Linked DNA regions of Candidatus Scalindua japonica. The protein of the gene in region 1 binds, or shares a complex with, the protein of each later gene. Links are inferred from orthologs where the notes say so. Each region holds a gene or a part of one and is shown on either strand. Other genes may lie near its edges.

Region 1 (3,292 bases):
AGATATTACTGGTGGATTGCCACGAGTATCAGAGATTTTTGAGGCAAGAAGACCAAAGGATCCTGCAGTGATGAGTGAGATAGATGGTACGGTTGAACTTGGTGAAAAGAAGAGGGGTAAAAGGACAATAATAGTAAAAGGTGAATCAGGAATGGAGGTAGACCATCTTGTACCTCGTGGTAAGCACTTGCGGGTTCATAGGGGAGATCGTGTAAAAGCGGGAGATGCATTAGTTGAAGGTCCTCTTGTTCTTCAAGATATTTTGAGGATATGTGGTGAAGAGGAGTTGCAGCAGTATACGTTAAAAGAGGTTCAAAATGTTTACCGCTCGCAGAATGTGCCAATCGATGATAAGCATGTTGAGATAATTATTGCGCAAATGTTAAGAAAAGTGGAGGTAAGCGAACCCAATGATACGGATTTGTTGCCGGGAACAGTTCTTGATAAATTTAAATTTAAAGCAATAAATATGGAAGTTACGCAAAAAGGAGGCAAGCCTGCCGCAGCAGAGCCACTGTTGTTGGGAATTACCAAGGCGTCCGTTCAATCTGAAAGCTTTATTTCTGCTGCATCATTCCAGGAAACAACTAAGGTGCTGACTAAGGCTGCTTTGGAAGGGAGCAGGGACAAGCTTGTGGGGTTAAAGGAAAATGTGATTCTTGGGCATTTGGTTCCAACTGGCACAGGGTATAAACCGTACCACAAGATGCTTATGAAGAAAGATGAAATAGAAACAACAACAGATGATAAAATAGAAGAGAAGGGTGAGTTGTTGTCAACATTGTCCAATTGAGATAGGGGAATAACAAATGCCTACCATAAATCAGTTAGTAAGAAAAGGTAGAAAAAAAATAAAAAGTAAAAGTAAAAGCCTTGATTTGGAAAGATGTCCACAAAAGAAAGGCGTTTGCCTTCAGGTCATGACGCGGACACCAAAAAAACCAAACTCTGCTTTAAGGAAAGTGGCCCGCGTTAGATTGACTAACGGAAAGGAAGTTACGGCTTATATTCCGGGTGAAGGTCACAACCTGCAGGAACATTCTATCGTGTTGCTGAGGGGTGGGAGAGTGCGAGACCTGCCGGGTGTAAAATATCATATAATAAGAGGTAGATTGGACACGGCTGGTGTAGAAGGTAGAAAGCGTGGTAGGTCTAAATATGGGTCTAAGAGTCCTAAATAATTTCTGAATTAATTTGTTAAATAGTGAAGTGGGAGGCAATACATGGCGCTGGAATATAGAAGTACAGAATCTTTTCTTAAGCCTGACGTACGTTTTGGAAGTATGTTAGTAACTAAGTTTATTAATAACTTAATGCATAAAGGAAAGAAGAGTGTTGCGGAGAAGCTGTTTTATAAAGCCATGGATGTGATAAAAACTAGATTTGAAGATAAAGAACCGCTAGAGATATTTGAAACAGCTGTTGGTAATGTGAAGCCGTTGGTTGAAGTGAAATCAAAGCGTGTTGGTGGAGCCACTTATCAGGTGCCGATTGAGGTGTCAAAAAAGAGACAGATGTCACTGTCGATAAGGTGGATTCTCGCTGCAATGCGAAGCAAAAAGGGTAAGGCGACATATCTAAAACTTGCAGATGAGCTTACTGACGCATATAAAAAGCAAGGTGTATCAATTACAAAAAGGGAAAATACACACAAAATGGCGGAAGCAAACAAGGCTTTTGCTCATTTTGCATGGTAGTGTTTAATTGAGTATATTATGGGAAAAGATAAACTAACTAACCTTAGAAATATTGGAATTGCCGCTCACATAGATGCGGGGAAAACAACAACTACGGAACGTATACTCTTCTATACCGGAAAGAATTTTAAATTGGGTGAGGTTCACGAAGGTACTGCAACCATGGACTGGATGGAGGAGGAACAAAAACGTGGTATTACTATTACGTCCGCCGCAACCACATGTTTCTGGAATGATTATCAGATAAACGTAATAGATACTCCGGGACACGTAGATTTTACCATCGAAGTTGAAAGATCTCTGAGGGTTCTTGACGGTGCAATATGTGTTTTTTGTGGCGTTGGGGGTGTTGAAGCGCAAACTGAGACCGTGTGGAGACAAGCTAATAAATATAAAGTACCACGGATCTGTTTCGTTAATAAAATGGATAGAATGGGTGCTGATTTTATAAAAGTATTTAATGATATCAAAGAAAAATTAAACAAGAACATTGTTCCAATACAACTTCCCGTTGGTAAAGAAAAAAACTTTGATGGTATGGTTGATTTAATAAAAATGAAGGCTATAATAACTACCCGTGATGATGACAAATCTGGCTCAGAGTTTGAAGAGCGTGAAATACCTGAGAATTTGTTGGAGGATGCAAAGGTATATAGAGAAATGATGCTGGAGGGCATTGCTGACAAGGTAGATTGGTTTATGGACAAATATTTAAGTGAGAATGCCTTCAGTGAAGAAGAAATTATGAGTGCTTTGCGTGAAGGGACTATAAAGTATGGTTTAATGCCGGTATTGTGTGGGTCAGCTTTTAAAAACAGGGGAGTTCAGCAGCTGCTTGATGCAGTGTGTAGTTATTTACCATCACCTTTGGATATTCCTCCTGTAAAAGGTATAAATGTAAAAGATGATTCTGACACAGAAATGAAGCCTGCTGTAGACGAGCATTTAAGCGCTCTCGCTTTCAAGATAGCATCAGACAAACATGGGGATCTAACATATTTACGTGTTTATTCCGGTACGCTTACATCAGGTCAAAGGCTTTATAATCCAAGGGCAAGAAAGAAAGAACTGGCAAGTCGTCTCTACAGTATGCATGCGGATAAACGTGAGCAACTGGAGAGTGCTTCGGCAGGTGATATTGTGGCAGTAGTGGGGTTTAAAGATACTGGTACGGGAGATACGATATGTGAAGAAGCTCATCCTGTAATTCTGGAGAAAATAGAATTCCCGGAAACAGTTATCTCTATGGCGATAGAGCCTAAGACAGAAGCAGAAAAAGAGAAATTGGCCCTTGTTCTGGCTAAATTGGCTAAAGAGGATCCCACTTTTAAGGTCCATACTGATAATGAAACAAGCCAATTGATTATTTCTGGAATGGGTGAGTTGCATCTTGAGGTCTTAAAAAACAGGATGCTGAGTGAATATAAAGTGAATGCAAATGTTGGGGCTCCTCGGGTTTCATATAGAGAAACAATAGGTCGAGAAGCAGAGATAGACGAAAAATTTGTAAAGCAGACAGGTGGGCGTGGACAATACGCACGTATAGAAATTAAGCTTGAACCGCATAAAGGAGAAAAGTCAGTTGAATTTGTAGA
Region 2 (3,167 bases), on another replicon or contig:
ACCATCTGCAAAATTTCTAGCAAGATCTAAGGCCTCTGCAATGCCTCCTTCACCTTCCTGGTATGTATAGTTTATATCCTTCAAACCAAATTCTTTTCCGTTACCTAAAAGTCGCAGGAAATCACCCGCATTATTACCACCGGTAACAATCATAATATCCTCAATCCCGGCACTGATTAATGTTTGCAGGGGGTAGTATATCATTGGTTTGTCAAAAATAGGTAACAAATGCTTATTGGTAATTTTTGTTAAAGGTAACAGCCTTGTACCAAGACCACCGGCAAGAACAACACCTTTCATTATTATTTTTCCTTTCTATATTAATAGTGATGTATTTGTAATATGTTTGTCCCAAAATCAAATTTTATGAATAATACAGTATACAAATAAAGAACTAGAAGATACTATCATATAGACACTTACAACGCAAGTGGTTTTAAAACAACCCAGCCTGTTCAAACAAGAACTGATAAAGAGAGTGCTGTCTAGGCTAATCAGAGTGTTTCTCAGAGATTGAATTTAAAATATACTAATCATTTATAATAAAAAAGATTGCAAAATATAGCACTTGAAACTAAACTGGAGGACTTATATAAGTTAGCTAAGGATTTTTATGTTTAACGATTCGGTGGTTTGGCAGATCCCGAAACAGTTAAGAGTATCTTTAGTGCACCTTGTGAGCGAGGGTGGCGGAACTGGCAGACGCGCTAGACTTAGGATCTAGTACCGCAAGGTGTGGGGGTTCGACTCCCCCCTCTCGCACCAGATAAAAATATATTGTAAATCTATATCGGTTAATTATAATTAGTTGAATTGCGGGTGTAGCTCAGCGGTAGAGCATCACGTTGCCAACGTGAATGTCGTGGGTTCGAATCCCATCACCCGCTCCATTTCTTCAGACTTGCTGTCTACAATAACCTGTAAATAGACAGAAAATCGTAAAAAGTTAACAAAAATATTTTAATTTAAAAAAATAATGAATATAGAAATAGAAGAAGTCGGGCCATGTAAAAAGTTACTTAAGTTCGAGGTATCAAAGGAAGCAATTGAAGACGAGTGGCAAAAACAGTTAAAAGAGATTTCCAGAATGGCAAATTTGCCTGGATTCAGGAAAGGGAAAGCCCCCAGAAAGCTACTTGAGAGAAACTATGGTGACAAAATTAAAGAAGAAGTAAAGCGGGCGGTTATCAGCGATTCATACAAAGAGGCAATCGAGAATAACAAATTGTCACCCATAGGTGATCCTGACGTTGGCGACATTGATCTTGAATTGGGCAAACCGTTAAAATTTGAGGTCACCCTGGAGGTATTGCCCACATTTGAGCTGGGAGAATACAAGGGTATGCAGCTTAAGAGAAAGCCTGTAACTGTTACTGATGAGGATATAGATAAAGCGCTAGAGACTTTAAGCAGACAGAGGTCTCAATTAACTGTTGTTAAGAGTGGTAAAGCAAAAGATGAAGACGTTATTATATGTGATTGTGAAGTTAGAGTTGACGATGAGATTGTCTGGTCGGACGAAGAGTTGGAGGTTATGGTTTCCGGTTCTCATATTGTTGATATTAATGTACCGGACCTGAAAGATAATCTTGTTGGCTCGAAATCCGGTGATAAAGTTACGATAGATATAGAATTAGGAGATAACTTTTCCGTGGAACAACATAGAAACAAATCTGCTAAAATGGAAATATCGATAAATGAGATTAAAAGACCTAAAAGTCCTGAAATAGATGATGAGTTGGCAAAACAAGTCGGTTATGATACCGTTGGTGAGTTAAAGGAGTTTATGTCAAAGAGACTGGAGATGGAAAAGAAGAGGATGACTGAAGGTGAAATGCAGGAACAAATTTCCAGCAAACTTTTAGAAATGGCTGACTTTGATATGCCGGAAGACATGGTTGCTCATCATACAAATGAGAGACTCCATAAATACCAGCTCGACCTACTGAATAAAGGCACTCCTCAAGAGGAGATAGAAAAGAATATGGAAGATTTAAAGAGTGCTTCTGAAGAATCTGTAGTCAGAGATTTTAAGATGTCACTTGTACTTGAACACATAGCAGAAAAAGAGAGAATATTTGTTACAGAAGATGATGTCAATCGAAGAATCAGCGAGATGGCAGGCATGTATGGGCTTGAACCTTCCGATATGAGAAAACAACTTGAAAAGATGAATAGTATTTCAAACTTAAGACATCAGTTGAGAGAAAATAAAACGCTTAGCTTGTTAATGAAAGAAGCAAATATAGAAGAGATTAAAGATGAAGTTAAGCAAAAAAAAGATAAAGAAAAATAAACAGCAAGGAGGATTAGGTGACTAAGGATAATAACAATTATGGAAACGTTTATGTACCATATGTAGTGGAAAAAACAGGATATGGAGAGCGGCATTATGACATTTTCTCTCGTTTGCTTAAAGATCGGATAATATTCATTGGCAGTCCGATAGATGATAACGTTTCAAACATAGTAATAGCTCAAATGCTATTTTTACAAAATGACAATAAGAACCAGGATATAAATATCTATATAAACTCTCCGGGTGGCTCTATCACGGCAGGTCTTGCAATCTATGATACAATGCAGTTTGTGCATTGCGACGTAGCTACGTTTTGTATTGGTTCTGCTTACAGTATGGGTGCGATACTTATGGCAGCAGGAACTAAAGGCAAAAGATACAGTTTACCACATACAAGGATAATGTTACATCAGCCATGGGGAGGCACAACAGGAACGGCAACTGATATAAGCATTCAGGCAGAAGAGATAATGTTTATGAAGAAAAATCTTAATGAAATACTGGTAAAACACAGCGGCCAGCCAATTGAGAAGATAGAAAAGGACTTTGATCGGGATTTCTATATGTCTTCACAGGAAGCCAAGGACTACGGAATTGTTGATGAAGTCATTAAATCATTAGATGATAAAAAGAAAGATTAGGGCTGAGACAATTCCTTATCAATTGCCTCAAGGGATTGGTTTACATTTATCGGCGTTGTAATATATAATCTCTTAATCCAGAAGTCTTTCCTCTTTCAATATCATCAGGCATAGCATTCTCCCGCAGGGTAATTACGGTGATTCCTTTTGTCTGGTCATCTCTTTTCAAACACTTCAAAGCTTCATAACCGTACAAATATCAACATCAGTGAATTAAGATATAACGC

The links.
Region 2: the proteins of rpsG (region 1) and tig are in contact, whole or in part, in a crystal structure (PDB 3GTY), measured with the Thermotoga maritima proteins. The link is inferred for Candidatus Scalindua japonica from one-to-one orthologs. Residues at the interface, in WP_004081843.1 of Thermotoga maritima: Lys34, Lys52, Lys55, Glu59, Arg62, Gln63, Glu66, Asn67, Lys69, Val71, Arg95, Ala109, Lys110, Lys111, Gly112, Arg113, Pro114, Glu117, Glu121, Ile124, Ala125, Tyr127, Asn128, Asn129, Thr130, Gly131, Lys135, Asp139, Arg142, Met143; in WP_004081061.1 of Thermotoga maritima: Glu122, Val124, Val129, Leu130, Tyr133, Glu188, Gly259, Ile262, Tyr263, Glu266, Ser270, Glu273, Gln274, Glu277, Arg308, Gln311, Ile312, Ser315, Tyr316, Glu325, Arg329, Arg336, Leu363, Phe366, Trp367, Arg373, Leu377, Arg381, Leu384, Glu387.

What each region holds. Positions count from the first base shown.
Region 1 is NZ_BAOS01000029.1:38,197-41,488, forward strand. Bases 1-2,960 are described here. They hold rpsG (30S ribosomal protein S7), read left to right. Parts: upstream 1-1,223; coding sequence 1,224-1,697; downstream 1,698-2,960. Other genes in these bases: rpoC (DNA-directed RNA polymerase subunit beta'), read left to right, coding at 1-793; rpsL (30S ribosomal protein S12), read left to right, coding at 810-1,181; fusA (elongation factor G), read left to right, coding at 1,716-2,960. In the rest of the region: more of fusA, read left to right, coding at 2,961-3,292.
Region 2 is NZ_BAOS01000013.1:165,174-168,340, forward strand. Bases 302-3,136 are described here. They hold tig (trigger factor), read left to right. Parts: upstream 302-976; coding sequence 977-2,296; downstream 2,297-3,136. Other genes in these bases: SCALIN_RS08255 (ATP-dependent Clp protease proteolytic subunit), read left to right, coding at 2,314-2,940; SCALIN_RS23350 (hypothetical protein), read right to left, coding at 2,987-3,109. Also shown: SCALIN_RS08235 (sugar phosphate nucleotidyltransferase), read right to left, coding at 1-300. UniProt on the Bacillus subtilis protein: Involved in protein export. Acts as a chaperone by maintaining the newly synthesized protein in an open conformation. Functions as a peptidyl-prolyl cis-trans isomerase.